One region of the Isoptericola sp. Y541 genome, then DNA from elsewhere that is predicted to be linked to it. Evidence: riboswitches for the same ligand, from Rfam matches in the RefSeq annotation. Region 1 holds a riboswitch; the other holds the start of a gene.
The links. Region 1 has a riboswitch for S-adenosylmethionine ahead of AC1C2V_RS19395 (methylenetetrahydrofolate reductase). Riboswitches for the same ligand answer to the same signal wherever they lie in the genome.

Region 1 (8,312 bases):
ACGTGCTGTACGAGGACGGCGTCGAGATCGACCGGCAGGAGCTCACCCCGGGCGCCGGGGGAGCTGCGCAGTCCGCCACCACGGCCGTCATCGGCCGTGAGCCCGGCACCTACCGGTACGTCGCCGTGCTCACCAACGACGCGGGCGAGACCCGCAGCAAGGAGCTGACGGTACGGGTGCGCGGCTGAGTAGCCGCCTTGAATCAGAGGGTGTCGGCCTGAGCTGTCTCAGCTTCTCTCACCCTGTCCAAGGAAACGTCTGATAGAGCCATGAGACATGGTTCGAGCCACGGCGTTCACCGCCGGTGCTGGCACGGCCGGCGCTCAGAGCCCTCGTTGGCCGAGCCGCGCGGCGCCGTCGTACGCTCTGCTCATGAGCGACTACCAGGTCAACCCGCGCACCAAGTCCGAGCCCACCGGCGCCGTCGTCGTCCGCTTCCTCGGCATGTTCGTGCTCTTCCTGGGCGGTCTTGTGCTGTTCGGTTCCGGCGCGTCCGGCGGCAACCCGCCCCTGGACCCGTACCTCGTCGTCGGCGGCATCCTGGTGGTCGCGCTCGCCTTCGGTCTGCCGATGATCGGCGCACACGAGCGCTGACCCAGCCCTGCACCGGGGTCGGGTCAGCGGAGAACCGCGCTGAGGTCCGGGCCTCGACGCCCATGGCGGCGAAGTGGAAGTCGAGGTAGTTCACGCCGGGCCGCACCTGCGCCATCCCGGCCCGGTGGGACTTCTCCACGAGGTCGTGCAGTCGGGCAGCACCGACCCGTCGCAGCGCACCCGGCGCGGGGTGGGGGCGTGCGGCCCGCTGCCGAGGATGCTCGCCTACCCGGGGTCGTTGCCCGTGGTGCGGGCGTGCCGGTCGACAGCTGCCGGCGGTCAGGACGGCACGTCGTCGAGGCTGTCGAGCAGCTCGACGGCCGCGCGGGCGTAGGCGTCGATCCACCGGTCGTGGATCCGCTTGATCGGCAGGGGGGCGAGGGCGAGGTGCCGCTCGCGCCCGAGCTTGCGCCCGGTCACCAGCTCGGCGCGCTCGAGCACCCGGAGGTGCTGGAGCACGGTGGTGCGGTCGAGCTCGGGGAAGTGGGCGCACAGCTCGCCGGTCGTGAGGGTCGACTCCTTGAGGGCGTCGAGCATGCGCCTCCGGACCGGCGAGGCCAGGGCCTTGAACACGAGGTCGTCGTCCGTGACCCTGGGCGCGGCATCGTTCATGTGATAAAACTACAACATGAATGAGAAGCAGGCACTCACCGAGCTCACCTTCACGGTCTCGGGCCGCGTCTCGCGCCCGACCCGGGACGTCTACGAGGCCGTCGCCGACCCCGACCAGCTCTCCCGCTACTTCACGACGGGCGGCGCGCGCGGGCGCCTCGAGCCCGGGGCCGACGTGTCCTGGGACTTCGCCGACTTCCCCGGCCGGTTCCCCGTGACCGTCGTCGAGGCCGACCCGCCGCGGCGCCTCGTCATCCGGTGGGACGGGGAGGCCACGACCCAGGGCGCGGGGACCACCGTGACCTTCGAGTTCGAGCCCGTCGACGACGACGCCCGCACCCTTGTCACGATCACCGAGTCGTCGTGGACCGTCACGCCCGACGGCGCGAAGCACGCCTTCGGCAACTGCGAGGGCTGGACCGGCATGCTCGCCGCGCTCAAGGCGTGGGTCGAGCACGGCATCAACCTCCGCGAGGGCTTCTACCGCTGACCCAGTGCCGAACAGGCGGTTGACACCGTGCAGGCGCGAGATCGCGCCGGATAGCGGCGTCAACCGCCTGTTCGGCGTCAGCGGTGTGGGTGTGGGTGTGGGTGCGGGTGTGTCAGACGGTGCTGCGCACCTCGTCGAGGAACCGGCGGGTGCGCGCGCGCAGGCTCTCGACGCGGCGCTCGACGATCGCGGCGCGCACGCCGTCGTCGTCGGACCCGGCCTCGGCGAGAGTGGGCCGACGGCGGGCGTTGCGCGAGCACCGGAAGTCGGAGCAGATCAGCGTGCCGATCGTGTCGCCCTTGCGGCCGGCGGCTCCGCCGCGCTTGGCGACGTAGAGCTGCACGTCGCGCGTCTCGACGACGTCCTCGCACCACGCGCACATGACCGCGCGGCGCGGGCCGGTGCGCTCGGCGGCCCGCAGCAGGACACCGACGGGCTCGTCGTCGATCCAGGTGACGGCGTAGGCGGACAGCGGCTGCTTGCGGTCGCGCCAGCCGAGGTAGTCGAGGCGTTCCCAGTCGAGCGTGGCGAGATCGGGGACGATCATGCGCTGCCGTTCGCTGCGGGTGGCGTTGACGAGGCTGTCGTGGAGCTGCTTCTCGGTGAGGGGGTTCATGCGGTTCGGCTTTCGGTGAGCGGGGGCGTCACCGGCGCACGACGTCGCGAGATGGCGTCGTCGAAGAAGGTGGCCGGGTGACGGTGGGCATGACGAAGCCCCGCGCCGCCCGGCAGCCGACTGGTGTCAGTGCGTGGCGACGACGGGGCAGGCGGGACTGCCCGAGCAGGCCTGGTGGCCCACCCCGCTCCCTGCGACGCCCTGCATCGCTCGCTCCTCGCTCGTGAAGATCTTGGTCCGCTCGCGCCGTGGCGCGACCGGCCCGTCCATGGTGGCACGGACAGTCGCCCGGGTCGACGCGAATTCCGTCACCCCGACGCCGGACCGGGTGTTGGTTGAGCCTGTCGAAACCACCGCACGGGTTTCGACAGGCGGTATCGACAGGCGGTTTCGACAGGCGGTTTCGACAGGCTCAACCAGCATCACTGTCAGAGGGTGGCGCGGACCTCGTGGGCGGCGGCGACGAGGTGGGCCAGGGCCGGCTCGACCTCCGCGTACCGACGCGTCTTGAGCCCGCAGTCGGGGTTGACCCACACTACGGCGGGGTCGATCGACTTCACGGCCAGCTCGAGCAGCTCGGTGATCTCCTCGGTGGACGGCACGCGGGGGGAGTGGATGTCGTACACCCCGGGCCCGATGCCGCGCGCGTACCCGGCGTCGCGCAGCTCCGGCACGATCTCCATCCGCGAGCGCGCCGCCTCGACGGACGTCACGTCGGCGTCGAGGCCGTCGATCGCGCCGATGACCTCGCCGAACTCCGAGTAGCACAGGTGCGTGTGGATCTGCGTCGCCGCCTGGACGCCTGACGTCGCGAGCTTGAACGACCCGACCGACCAGCGCAGGTACGCCTCGTGGTCGGCGCGGCGCAGCGGCAGCAGCTCGCGCAGCGCGGGCTCGTCCACCTGCACGATGCCGATGCCCGCGGCCTGGAGGTCGGCGATCTCGTCGCGCAGCGCGAGGCCCACCTGGTTCGCGGTGTCGCCGAGCGGCTGGTCGTCGCGGACGAACGACCACGCGAGGATCGTGACCGGGCCCGTGAGCATGCCCTTGACCGGCTTGTCCGTGAGCGACGCCGTGTAGGCCGACCACTCGACGGTGATCGGCGCGGGCCGCTCGACATCCCCCCACAGGATCGGCGGGCGCACGCAGCGCGAGCCGTACGACTGGACCCAGCCGTTCGCCGTCACCGCGAACCCGTCGAGGTGCTCCGCGAAGTACTGCACCATGTCGTTGCGCTCCGGCTCGCCGTGCACCAGCACGTCCAGGCCGAGCTCGGTCTGCAGCGCCACGACGCGGTCGATCTCCGCGCGCATCGCGACCGTGTAGTCCGCGTCGGGCAGCTCGCCCTTGGTCCACGCGGCGCGGGCCTTGCGGATCTCGGGGGTCTGCGGGAACGACCCGATGGTGGTGGTCGGCAGCGCCGGCAGGTTCAGCCGGGCGGCCTGCGCCGCCGCGCGCTCCGCGTATGGGCCGCGGGCGAAGTCGGCGTCGGTGAGCGCGGCGGCGCGGTCGCGCACCGCGGGCACGACGACGCCCGCCGCGGTCGCGCGGGAGTCCGCGGCCGCGGACGACGCGGCCAGGTGGTCGGCCACGGCGTCCCGGCCCTCGGCGAGCCCGCGGGCCAGGATCGCGACCTCGCCGACCTTCTGGTCGGCGAACGCCAGCCAGTCGCGCAGGCGGGGGTCGAGCACGGTGCCGGTGCCCGCGCCGAAGACCTCGTCCTCGACGTCGTGCGGCACGTGCAGCAGCGACGTCGACGTGCCGACGGCGAGGGCCCCGGCGCCCAGCGGGCGCAGCGACTCGGCGACGTCGAGCTTGGCGGCCAGGTCGGCGCGCCAGATGTTGTGGCCGTCCACGACGCCCGCGACGAGCGTCTTGCCGGCGAGCCCGGGCACCCCGCCCTCGGGCGCGGCGGGCACGGCGCCCTTGACGAGGTCGATCGCGATCGCGTCCACGTCGGTGCCCGCGAGCAGCGCGAGCCCGTCGTCGCCCAGCCCGCCGAACGGCGCGGACACGAGGATCGCGGGCCGCGCGGCGGCGGGGTCGTCGGCGTCGACCGAGAGGTCTGTGGCGAGCGCTGCGTACGCGCGGGTCACGGCGTCGGAGAGCTCCTCGAAGGTCGCGTCGACGGAGTCGGTGACGAGCGCCGGCTCGTCGAGCTGCACCCACGGGGCGCCGACGGCGGCGAGCGCCCGCAGCAGCTCCGCGTACGCGGCGACGACGTCGTCGAGCCGGTCGAGCGGGCGGAACCCGGCGCCCGCCTCGTCCGCCTTCTTCGACAACGCGAGGAACGTCACCGGGCCCACGAGCACCGGGCGCGTCGTGACGCCGGCCTCCTTGGCCTCGGCGTACTCGCGCACGATCCGGTGGTCGGCGAACGAGATCGGCGTGGTCTCGCTGATCTCGGGCACCAGGTAGTGGTAGTTCGTGTCGAACCACTTGGTCATCTCGAGCGGCGCGTCCTCGCCGCGGCCGCGGGCCACCGTGAAGTAGCCGTCGAGCTCGAGGGACCCGTCATCCGGGTCGAGCAGGTCGCGGAACCGCTCGGGCACCGCGCCCAGGAGGGCGACGACGTCGAGCACCTGGTCGTAGTAAGAGAACGAGCCGGGCACGGACCCGTCGTCGGGGTTCAGCCCGAGTGCCGCGAGGCGGCGGACGGTGTCGTTGCGCAGCGCGCCGGCCGCGATCTCCAGGTCGACGGCGTCGGTGCGCTCGTCGGCCGGCAGCGCCCAGAACGACTCGACGGCGCGCTTGAGCTCACGCCGGCGCCCGATGCGCGGGTAGCCGAGGACGGTGCCGCCGGGGAAGGCGGGGGTGGACGGGGATGTGGACATGAGCACTCCTCACGGGTGGGCTCCGGGATCGTCTGACGTCGCTGGTTGAGCCTGTCGAAACCCGGAGCCGGGTCTCGACGGGCTCGACCGCCGACGGGGTCAGACGGCGGGAGCCTGTGTCGGGATGCCCGGTACCCACGGCCTTCTGGCCAGGTCCGCGTCGTCCGACGGCTCGTCGGGCGACGCCGGTCCGCCGAGGTGCACACCCTCGAGCAGGTCCAGAGCGGGACGGTACTTGTTGAACGTGTACACGTGGATGCCGGGTGCGCCGGCGTCGAGTACGTGCTGGGCGAGCTCGACGGCGCGCGCGGTGCCGTAGGCGTGCTGCGCCTCCGGGTCCGGTAGGGCGTCGAGCGCGTCCAGCAGGTGCTGGGGCGCGCGGACGCCGGTGAGCTCCTCGACGCGACGGAGCCGGCGCGGCTCGGTCGTGGGCAGCTGCCCGGCGAGGATCGGGATCGTCACGCCGGCTGCGCGGGCCTCGGCGACGAAGTCGGTGTACGAGTCGGCCTCGTAGAAGATCTGGGTGATGGCGAACCCGGCGCCCGCCTGCTGCTTCTCCAGCAGGCGCTGCACCTCCTGGGTCCGGGTGGTGCCGGCCTGCACGTTGCCGTCGACGAACGTCGCGACGGCGATGGTCAGCGGCCGGGCGGCGCCCCGCAGGGCGGCCCCCGGGTCGGCGGCGCACCGCCGGGCTTCGATCTCGCGCAGCAGGTGCACCAGATCGATCGACGACTCGACGCCGTCCGCGGGCGGGCGCCAGTCCGGCTGGTCCTTCGGGGGGTCGCCGCGCAGGGCGAGGAAGGCCCGCGTGCCGGCGGCGAGGAAGTCGTCGATGACGGCGGAGACGTCCTCGCGGGAGGCGCCCACGCATGTCAGGTGCGCGACGGGCAGGACGGGCGTGCCCTCGAGCAGGGTGGACACCACCTGCCGGGCGGTCGCCCGGTCACCCCCGCCCGCGCCGTACGTCACGGAGACGAAGTCCGGGTGCGTGGCCACGAGCCGGCGCGCCGTCTCCCAGAACTTCGGGGCGGCGTGGGGCCGACGCGGCGGCATCAGCTCGAACGAGATCGTCGGGCGTGCGGGCAGCGCCGGGGTGGGCGGAAGAGATGCCTCTGCGACCATGCGTCACTCCATCGATCCTGGCGTGAGCACCTTCGTCCTCGGGAGGCTTCCGTCGGAGAACGGGTTGCTGCGGCGTCGTCGAGCCAGGACTCTCGGCCGCTCTGGATGGCTGGACCTCGATCGTACGCACCATCCGCGATGCGGGCGAGGATGAGACCGCTGGGTGAGATCGGCCGGTCGTCGCCGCCCAGGTCAGGGCACCAGCACGACTTTGCCGCCCGCGTGTCCGCTCTCGACGAGCGCGTGGGCGCGGGGCGCGTCGGCGAGTGGCAGCACCGCGGCGACCGTCGTGGTGAGCTCCCCGCGGGTGAGCGCCGCGACGACCTCGGCGAGCTCGCCGGCGTCGCGCTCGGACCGGGAGCTGAACTCCACGCCGAGCTCGGCCGCGCCGTCGTCCGCGATGGTGACGATCCGGTCGGTGCCGCCGCGCAGCTCGATCGAGTCGGGCAGCACGCCCGCGCCGGTCGTGTCGAGGACGGCGTCCACGCCGTCGGGGGCGAGGGAGCGCACCCGCTCCACGAGGCCCTCGCCGTAGGGCGTCGGCGTGGCGCCGAGGGCGGCGACCCGGTCCTGGTTCCGCGGCGACGCCGTCCCGATCACCCGGACGCCGCGCCGCGCCGCGAGCTGTGTCGCCAGCTCGCCCACGGACCCCGACGCGCCGTGCACCAGCAGCGTCTCGCCCGGGCGCACGTCGAGGCGCCGCAGCGCGCGGACGGCGGTCTCGGCCGCGACGGGAAGCGTGACGGCCGCCGTCGCGGGCAGGCCGTCGGGGACGGGGGCGAAGACCCTGGTGAGCGCGAGCTCGGCATACCCGCCGGTGGCGGCGAAGCCCACGACCCGGTCCCCGACGGCGGCGCCCGTCACGCCGTCGCCCAGCGCGTCGACGACGCCGGCGATCTCCAGCCCCGGCACGACGGGCGACGGCGGCGCACCGACGTCGGACCCCGCCCCGCTGCGTGCCTTGGTGTCCCAGACGTTGACGGCCGCGGCCTCCACGCGCACACGCACCCGGCCCGGCCCGGGCTCGGGGTCGGGCATCTCGGCCAGGTGCAGCACGTCCGGGCCGCCGTACGTCTCGAACACCATCGCCAGCACGTTCACTCCCTCAGGTGTTGCAGGTCGGAGGTTTCCCCGACCGTCTGGTCGGCGGTCAAGACCTCATCGCGACGATCGTCCACCGTCAGGTCGTCCGTGGCCAGCGCCATCGTCCCGGTGTCGTCAGAGTGCGGGCCCGCTCGCCAGCCCGACGACGGTCTCCCAGGGGACGTTCGCGACGCCGGGGACGACGTCGGGCAGGTCTGCGGCAAGGGTCGCGAGGCGGTCTTCGCTGGAGGCGACGATGCACCCGCCCCACAGGTGGAGGTCCAGCGTCCCGCGGCGGCGGGGTGACACAGCGCGGGCGGGAGTCCGTCCGGCTCGTCGGCCCAGCCGAGCAGGGCCACGACGGCGGAACCGTCGATCAGGACGCTCACCGGAGCGCCGACGACATGCCGGTGAACCACTTGCGGAAGCTCACACGCTGGGGTTACCGGCCAGCACGTCATCGATCTCGGCCTCGAGCTCTGCCACGATCTCAGGCGTCTCCGCCGACCGGAACACGTCGACCACTCCGAGTGGGGTCGGGGCCTCGGTGTCATGGTCCTGGTGAATGTACGCTCGTGCGATTAGTGAAACCTCTTGACTGGGCCGAAACTATTAGCCCATGTCTACTCGGGCGCAATCGGCAGGTCGTCCCTAAGTCCTTCGATAAAGTCGCTCGCCCAACGATAGTCCCATTCCCTGCTTGAGATGACCCGCGCGATTACGTCCTTGGGTACGAGCCCGTAGGATGAGATCTCGCTCAAGGCATTGAGTTGGGACCGCAAGGCCGTCTCGTCGTCCTCGAGTGAGAGAGCGACCTCCAGCACTCGGGCGAGGGCTGCGGCCAGCTGAGGGGCGATGCTTTCCGAGAGCCAATCCGTCACCTTCTCGGCGGCGAAGTCTCGTGCTCTTGCTGTGGGGGATGCCAATTCTGCAGCGAGCTCACGGATGTCGTGTGCTTCGA
Region 2 (8,312 bases), on a different contig from region 1:
TCGGCGATCTTGAGCTGCGTCTCGCCGTAGCCGTGCACGTCGCGCTTCAGGTCGCCGCGGGCGTCGCCGACCGCGCCCGCCACGGCCTTCGCCCGCTGCTCCGAGAGCTTCTGGTTGAACGCGTCGGTGTCGACCGTGTCCGTGTGGCCGTCGATCTTGACCGCGGCCCCCTTCGGCACGTCCTCGACGAGGGAGGCGATCTTCTCCTTGGCGACCTTGGACAGGGAGGCGTCGCTGGAGTCGAAGAGGATGTCGGACGAGAGGGTGACGACGGTCTCGCCGCCGTCCTTCGTCGTGTCGTCGACCGAGTCGACCGAGCCCTCGACCACATATCGAGTGACCGAGCCGCCGGCGACGTACGCCGTGACGGAGGCGACGCGCTGCTCCTGGGCGGGCTCGCCGAGGTCGAGGGCGTCGATGGCGGGCCAGTCGTAGGAGTCCGCGGCCGCGGCCGCGGGGGACGCCGCGGAGCCGAGGGTGGCCGTGGTGAGCGCGACGGTCAGGACCGTCGCGAGCGGCGCCGTCCGGCGCGGGAGAGGTGTGCGTCGCACGTCAGTCCTCGAAGGTCAGGGGGACGTCCTCGAACACCGGCCACGAGTCGGCCAGCTTGACGTCGACCGTCGTGATCTCGTCCTCCGGCGCGGCGAAGAACGCCTGGTATCCCACGGACTGGCCGGGCAGCGCCTCCGTGTAGACCTCGTCGCTCTTGTACCACCGGCCGCCGCCGTCGGCCTCGAGGACGCGGTACTCCTTGAGGTTCTCCCGGTCGATGAGGATGAGGGAGGAGCTCTCGCCGGTGGCGTCGTAGAAGGACGGGGCGCCGCCGCCGTCGTCGAACTCCGGCGTCATCACGAGTCGCAGCTCCATCGTGCCGCCCGAGACCACGATCGACTCGATCCCGAAGCGGACCTCGTCCTTCTCCGTACCAGGCACGGTGAACGTCGCGTCCGCGATGACGTCCTCCGGGTCTGGGAAGTCGACGCCCGCGGTGCCTTCGGGGGCGTCGGCGGCGGCCCCGTCCGTGGGGGTCTCCTCTGCGGACTTCGGCGCCGCGTCGGCGGTCGAGCCGGCGTCGTCGAACTCGGCGTCGTCGCCGCCTGGGGAGCAGGCGCCGAGGGCGAGCAGGCCGACGACGGCGATCGGTGCCAGTCGGCGGGGCAGGTGTCGCATGATCTCTCCTGATCGGAAGGGTTCGACCTGATGGGTTCTGACTACGTCTGACAGGGGTGAGTCGCGCGGGACGGCGGAATGGTTGCACGCCGGCCAGACTTATTCGCACGAGTTTCGGCCGGCTTCTTCGCCCGGCTCCTTGGCCCCCTCACCGCGGTCGCCGTGGTGTCAGCCCGGGTCGGCCACGTCGAGGTGGTGCACGGCCATGACGGCCGTGCCGTCGGCGGCCCGCGCCTCGAGCACGACCTCGGCGCGCCCGGCGCTGGTCGCCTTGAGCTCGACGGTGCCGTCGTCGGCCGTGTAGGCCCCGGTGGGCAGGGTCCACACCCAGTGGTCGGCCCCGGTGACCCGGGCCGTGAGCGTGACGGGCTCCCCGACGACGGCGGACTCCGGCCCGGAGATCGCGACGCTGGCGGCGCCGGCGCTCGCGCGGGGCTGGCCGTCGAGCCACGCGGCGGCGCCCAGCCCCGCGCCGAGGCCGACCCCGGCGCCCAGCACGACGGCGACGACGGCCGTCGTCGTCGTGCGGCGCCGTCGGCTGAGAGCCCCCGGGGCCGCCGACCCGGCGGGCGTGCCGTGCGCCTCGTCCGCGGGCGCGAGCGTGGCCTCCACGTCCGCGAGCCACGCGGCGACGTCGGGATGCCGCCTCGACGGGGAGTCCGCGAGGCTGCGGCGCAGCGCCCGCGGCAGGCCGCGCGGCAGGTCGGCGCCCTCGGCGAGCCAGCCGAGCAGCGCCGACATCGCCCACAGGTCCGCGCGGGTGTCGACCGTGCCGGGGCCGTCCTGCTCGGGCGGCCGGAACCCGCTGGTGCCGCCCGCGACGGTGAGCCCGGAGCTGCGGGCCAGGTCCTTGCACATGCCGAGGTCGGCCACGACGAGCCGCTCGTCGGGGCGCACGACGGCGAACGGGGCCTCGCCGGGCGCCGGGCCGTCGGCGGGGGCGTCGGGCCCGGTGCGCAGCAGCACGTTGCCCGGGCTGAGGTCGCGGTGCACCAGGCGGGCGGCGTGCACCGCCTCGACCGCGGCGGCCAGCCCGCGGGCGACGGCGAGCACGTCCGCGGGGCTCGCCGTCCAGCCGTCCGCGCGGAGCCTGGCGACCCGCTCGGCGAGCGTGCCGCGGTCGGCGTGCTCGAGCACGAGGTACGGCTGCTGGCGGTCGCTCTCGCCGATGTCGTAGACGGTGACGACGTGCGGGCTCGCGACCCGGCGCAGCGCCCGGCCCTCGGCGATGAAGCGCTCGCGGATCTCCGGGTTGAGGCTGTGATTCTCCGCGAGGACCTTCACGACCACGGTGTCGTCGAGCCGCTCGTCGACGGCGCGGTGCACGGTGGCGAACGACCCGACGCCGATGACGTCCCCGACCCGGTACCGCCCCATCAGCTCCTGACCGGCCATCAGAGTGCGCCCCCGAGGGCGGCGGCGACCAGGGCGCGGCCGCGCGACACCTGGGACTTCACGGTGCCGAGGCTGCGGCCCAGCCGGTCGGCGACCTCGGCGTACGGCAGGCCCTCGATGTCGCGCAGCGTCACGGGCTCACGGTAGAGGTCCGGCAGGGCGGCGAGCGCGTCGCGCACCGTGGCGCGTGTGGCGATGAACGAGCTCATCCGCGTGCCGGGGGCGGCGTCGTCGTCGGGCAGGGGGGACGTGGCCCGCTGGCGCCGCAGGTGGTCCACCACGCGGTGGCGCACGATGCCGTGCACCCACGTGGTGACCTTCGAGGCGCCGGCGAACGACCTCACCGACCCCGCGACGGAGATCAGCACGTCCTGGCACACGTCGTCCACCGCCGACTCGTCGAGGAGCGCGCCGCGCACGAACCGCCCCACCACACCCGACTCGTCGAGCAGCTCGACCAGCAGCTCGGTGCAGAGCGCGGAGCCGGTGGCGGCGTGCCGGCCCAGCACGTCGAGCACGTCGTCCGGCCCGGCGGCGGCCACGGCCTCGGCCACGGCGCGCCGGGCGGCGTGCGCGTCACCGGTACGGAGCGCGACGTCGAGCTCCGCGCCGGGGAGGAGCGCGTCGACGTCGAGGGTCGTGGCGCGGCGGACGGAGACCATGCACGGACTCTCCCGGGCGCCGGGCGCCGGGGCCAGCCCGTGCCCGCATCGTGAGAAGCCCGTCCCAGCGCTTGACGACGTGGGCCGGTCACCGCACGATGGGCGGCAGGTCAAGAGCGCCAGCGACAAGCCCCGGCTCGCTGGCCGGCAACCCTCCTCTCGCGGCGGGGTGCCCCGGGTGACGACCAGGCTCTGCGCCGTCCGGCGCCAGGGCAAGCGCGGGGAGGTACCTCCCCGGCATCACCGAGGAGGACCAGCCATGACTACGCTCACCACGCAGCTCGACCGGCCGCAGCTCCACCGGCCGCAGAACGCCCCCACTGACGGCGTGGCCGCGACCGACGCCGCCCCGCCGGTGCACGACGTCGCCCCCGTGCTGCCCGTCGTCGGCGCCGACACCCTCGTGCCTCTCGTCGACGGCCGCTACGTGCCGTACGCCAACCTCGACGTCGCCGCGTCCGCGCCCGCCCTGCAGGCGGTGTCCGACCGCGTCACCCAGGTGCTGCCCCTGTACGCGAGCGTGCACCGCGGGGCCGGGTACCTGTCGCAGGTCTCGACCGCGCTCTACGAGACGGCGCGCCGCACGATCGGCGCCTTCGTCGGCGCACGCGACGACGACCTGACCATCGTCACCCGCAACACCACCGACTCCCTCAACCTGCTGGCCGGCTGCGTGCCCGTCGACCCGGTGACGGGCGAGCCGGGACGGGTGCTGGTGCTCGACATCGAGCACCACGCCAACCTGCTGCCCTGGCAGCGGTCCACGGACGCCACCGTCGTGACCGGCGGCCCGTCGGTCGCCGCGACGCTCGCGGAGATCACCGAGGAGCTGGCCGCGGGGGTCGCCACCGGCCGGCCGTACGCGCTGCTCGCGCTCACCGGCGCGTCGAACGTCACGGGCGAGGCGCTGCCGGTGGCCGACGTCGTCGCCGCGGCGCACGGAGCGGGCGCGCGCGTCGTCCTCGACGGCGCGCAGCTCGTGCCGCACCGCCGCTTCTCCCTCGAGGAGACCGGGGTCGACTACGTCGCGTTCTCCGGGCACAAGACGTACGCGCCGTTCGGCGCCGGTGCCCTGGTCGGGCGGCGCGACTGGTTGGACGGCGGCACCCCGTACCTCGCCGGCGGCGGCGCGGTGCGCCGGGTGCGCACGGCGGGCACGGACTGGCACGAGGGGCCGGCGCGGCACGAGGCCGGGTCGCCCAACGTGATCGGCGCGGTGGCGCTCGCCGCCGCGTGCGACGAGCTCGCCGCCCTCGACCCGCGCGTCGTGGGCGCGCACGAGGACGTGCTGCGGCGCCGGCTGGTCGCGGGCCTCGAGGAGGTCGACCGGGTCGAGGTCGTGCACGTGTGGGACGACGCCGTCGACCCGGTGGGCGTCGTGACGTTCACCGTCTCCGGCTACGACCCGGGCCTGGTCGCCGCCTACCTGTCGGCCGAGCACGGCATCGGCGTGCGCGACGGCCGGTTCTGCGCGCACCCGCTGCTCGGGCGCCTCGGGTTCGACGCCGGGGCGGTGCGGGCGTCGGTCGGCCTCGGCACGGCGGGCGAGGAGGTCGAGCGGCTCGTCGCCGCCGTCCGGTCGCTCGTCACGGATGGGCCGCAGGCGCGCTACGACGTGGTGGACTCCCTGTGGGTCGTGGTCGAGGACCCGCGCCCCGTGCCCCCGGGCTCCGGCCTGGAGGGTCTGCTGGCCACCGCCGCCCTCGGCGCCGACGAGGCGTTCGGCTGCCTGCCCGACGACGTCTGACCGCTCGAGAGAACTTCCGGACATGACGACGGGGGTGCCACCGCTGGTGGCGCCCCCGTCGTCGTGGGCAGGTCAGCGCTTGAACGCGTCCTTGACGTTGTCGCCCGCCTGCTTGAGGTCCGCTCCGGCCTGCTGGGACTTTCCCTCGGCCTCTTTCTTCTCGTCGTCGGTGAGCTTGCCCGCTGTCTCCTTGGCCTTGCCCTCACCCTTGTCAGCCAGGTGCTTGGCCTTGTCTGCGAGTCCCATCGGGGCTCCTTCCGTCGCACGAACGACCTCGAACGTCGACCGTAGGCGAGCCCGCGGCCGTTCGCACCCGGGCGTACTAATCCGTTCCCTGTGTGGCGCCCACGCCGGCCAGCCGCGCTCACGGCGATGACCGGGTGGGCGTCGCCGCTCACCAGGCCGGCGGGTGCCGGTCCGCCCACCGCAGGCGGTCCTCGAGCTGGGCCGCGAGAGCGAGCAGCGTCGTCTCGCCGCCCGGGCGGCCGATCAGCTGCACGCCCATGGGCAGGCCGTCCTTGGTCATGTGCGTCGGGACGCTGATCGCGGGCAGCCCCGCCACGTTGAGCATCGACGTCCACGGCGTGTACTGGCACTGCTGCTCGAAGTTGCGCTCCGGGTCCTCGGGGTCGAACCAGCCGAGCGGGCGGGGGGTCATGGCCAGCGCGGGCGTCATGACGGCGTCGTACCGCGAGACCTGCGCCACCAGACGACGCTCGAACGCGGTGAGCGCCCGCAGCGCCTCGGCGACCTCGCGGGCCGGCACCTGCCGGCCGCGGCCGATCAGCCAGCGGGTGAGCGGCTCCAGCAGGTCGAGCTGCGCGGGGTCGTCGAGGGGGACGGCCGAGGCGCCCGCCATCCACAGGGTGCGGAACGCGGGGCCGTACGCGGGGTCGGGCTCCAGCCGCACCGGCTCGACGTCGTGACCCTGGCCGCTGAGCGTCGTGACGCCGACGTCGAGCGCCGCGCGGGCCTCCGGGGACGTCGTGATCTCGTAGAAGTGGTCCCACGCCGAGTCGGTCGTGACCGCCACGTGGAACCGGCCCTGCACGTCCTCGCCGCCGCTGCCGCCGACCTCGCCGCGCCGCGCGGCCGCCAGGTACTCCCCGGCGCGGGCCGACGGTGCGCGGAGGGTCAGCGGGTGGGCCACCCGGCCGTCGGCCGTCCAGGTCAGCATCCCCTCGAGCAGCAGGGCAGCATCCAGCGTGGTGCGGGCGAGGGGGCCGTTCACCACCAGGCCGCCCATCGACTCCTGGCCCGACCCCGCAGGCATCAGCCCGCGGCTGGGCTTGAGCCCGACCACCCCGCAGGCCGCCGCCGGGATCCGCACCGACCCGCCGCCGTCCGACCCGGGGGCGAACGGGAGCAGCCCGGCCGCGACCGCCACGGCCGCGCCGCCGCTGGACCCGCCCGCGCCGAGGGTGGGGTCCCACGGGTTGCGCGCCACCGGCCCGGCGAGCGGCTCGGTGTACGCGGGGAAGCCGAGCTCGGGCGCCGTCGTGCGACCCAGGCTCACGATGCCCGCGGCGTCGAGCACCTGCACGATCTCGTCGCTCACGGGCGGCACGATCGCAGCGTCGCCCGCGAAGGCGCGCGACCCGAAGCCGGCGGGCACCCCCGCGCGGGCCCAGAGGTCCTTGTCCCCGGTGGGCAGGCCCCACAGCGTCGCGGGCCCGCCGTCCCGCTCGAGCCGCGCCGCCCGCTCGCGCGCGGCCTCCGGCGTGACGGAGACGAACGCCCCCAGGCCGGGATTGGCGCGCTCGATCCGCGCCAGGAAGTGGTCGGCCACCTCGGTGGGCGTGAGCTCGCCGGACCGCAGCAGGTCGCGCAGCTCGACTGCGGTCTTCTCGTGCAGGGCATCCATGCCCCGCACGCTACCCACCCACCCCGGGGCTGCCGAACAGGCGGTTGACACCGTGATCGCGCGGATCGTGGACGCATTCCGGTGCCAACCGCCTGTTCGGCGATCATGTGCGGGTGATCCACGACCTCGTCCTCGCCGTCCTGGGCGACGACGGCGAGGTGCGCGGGCACCGCGTCGCCGGCGACGGCACCGTGGGCGACACCGCGTACTTCTCGATCGTCGACGATGAATGGCCCGAGGTCCGCAAGGGGCTGGAAGAGCGCCTCCGGGCGCAGTAGCGCGACCACCTCGCCGACTGCGCGCCGGCCGCCGGCGCCTCGTCGTGGAGCGCTCACCGGTCCGCGCGCTCCACGAGCTCGAGGATGCGGGCGGTCATCAGCGCGGTGGCGTCAGCGTCGTAGCCGGGCAGCGAGCTGTCGGCGAAGTAGTGCCGGTCTCCCGGGTACAGGAAGAGCTCGGCCGTCCCGGACTCCTCGACCAGCGCCCGCGCGGCCTCGAGGTCGCCCTCGCCGACGAAGATCGGGTCGTGGTCCATGCCGTGGATCTGCGCCGGCAGCCCGGCCGGCCAGCCGCCGAACTCGGACGTCGGGACGCACGAGTAGCAGAAGACGGCGCCCCGGGCACCGGGCCGGGTCTGGGCGAGCTTCTGTGCCGGCAGGACTCCCAGCGAGAACCCGGCGTAGATCAGCTCGGCGGACAATGCCTCGGCCGCCCGCGTGCCCCGCTCGAGCATCTCGCCGAACCCCAGCTCCTCGACGTACGCCATCCCGCTGTCGATCGAGTCGAAGGAGCGGCCGTCGAACAGGTCCGGCGTGTGCACGGTGTGGCCGGCGCTCCGGAGGCGCTCGGCGAAGTCGCCGATCCCGGGTGTCAGCCCCTGGGCATGGTGGAACAGCAGGATCTCGGCCATGCGTCCTCCCCGTCACGACCAGCTCGTCACGACCGTCGGCCAGTCTTCCAGCCCCACCCGTGGCACGCACGGTCGTGGGGCGTTCTCGGACGACGAGCCACCCGACGAGTCACCCGACGGGCCACCCGGTGGGCCGTACGGAAGGTGAGGAGTGGTCGCCGGTGGCAGCCTGGGTACATGAGGCACATGAGGCACACGTGACCACCGAGGACGCGCCCGCCGTCGACCCGGCCCCCGACGCCCACGACGACCGGGCGTTCTTCGGGCACCCCCGCGGCCTCGCGACGCTCTTCAGCCTCGAGGTCTGGGAGCGGTTCTCCTTCCTCGGGATGCAGGCGATCCTCGTCCTGTACTTCACGGCGTCGGTCGCGGACAACGGGCTCGCCATGGAGCCCGGCAACGCGGCGTCCATCGCGGCCGGCTACGGCACCATGGTCTATCTCGTGTCCGTGGGCGGCGGTTGGATCGCCGACCGGGTGCTCGGCTCCTACCGCGGCGTGCTGTGGGGCGGCATCCTCATCGCCGCCGGCCATTACACGATGGCGATCCCGGTGGAGATCTCGA

Region 2: linked by a shared signal. The riboswitch ahead of AC1C2V_RS07730 (aminotransferase class V-fold PLP-dependent enzyme) and the one ahead of AC1C2V_RS19395 (methylenetetrahydrofolate reductase) in region 1 are both predicted to bind S-adenosylmethionine.

What each region holds. Positions count from the first base shown of each region.
Region 1 covers NZ_JCAIUJ010000013.1:32,302-40,613, reverse strand. Annotated here, with positions in the region: gene AC1C2V_RS19430 (phosphodiester glycosidase family protein) at 1-188, shown strand, start outside; gene AC1C2V_RS19425 (hypothetical protein) at 373-594, shown strand; gene AC1C2V_RS19420 (ArsR/SmtB family transcription factor) at 874-1,206, opposite strand; gene AC1C2V_RS19415 (SRPBCC domain-containing protein) at 1,223-1,696, shown strand; gene AC1C2V_RS19410 (FBP domain-containing protein) at 1,809-2,312, opposite strand; gene AC1C2V_RS19405 (hypothetical protein) at 2,439-2,582, opposite strand; gene metE (5-methyltetrahydropteroyltriglutamate--homocysteine S-methyltransferase) at 2,741-5,146, opposite strand; gene AC1C2V_RS19395 (methylenetetrahydrofolate reductase) at 5,246-6,268, opposite strand; SAM riboswitch class I at 6,274-6,380, opposite strand; gene AC1C2V_RS19390 (NADP-dependent oxidoreductase) at 6,461-7,363, opposite strand; gene AC1C2V_RS19385 (hypothetical protein) at 7,487-7,660, opposite strand; gene AC1C2V_RS19380 (contact-dependent growth inhibition system immunity protein) at 7,781-7,918, opposite strand; gene AC1C2V_RS19375 (hypothetical protein) at 7,975-8,312, opposite strand, start outside.
Region 2 covers NZ_JCAIUJ010000002.1:638,846-647,157, reverse strand. Annotated here, with positions in the region: gene AC1C2V_RS07750 (OmpA family protein) at 1-551, opposite strand, end outside; gene AC1C2V_RS07745 (CIA30 family protein) at 553-1,170, opposite strand; gene AC1C2V_RS07740 (serine/threonine-protein kinase) at 1,339-2,565, opposite strand; gene AC1C2V_RS07735 (RNA polymerase sigma factor) at 2,565-3,227, opposite strand; SAM riboswitch class IV at 3,336-3,452, shown strand; gene AC1C2V_RS07730 (aminotransferase class V-fold PLP-dependent enzyme) at 3,487-4,974, shown strand; gene AC1C2V_RS07725 (CsbD family protein) at 5,047-5,220, opposite strand; gene AC1C2V_RS07720 (amidase) at 5,369-6,838, opposite strand; gene AC1C2V_RS07715 (hypothetical protein) at 6,952-7,116, shown strand; gene AC1C2V_RS07710 (dienelactone hydrolase family protein) at 7,170-7,748, opposite strand; gene AC1C2V_RS07705 (peptide MFS transporter) at 7,946-8,312, shown strand, end outside.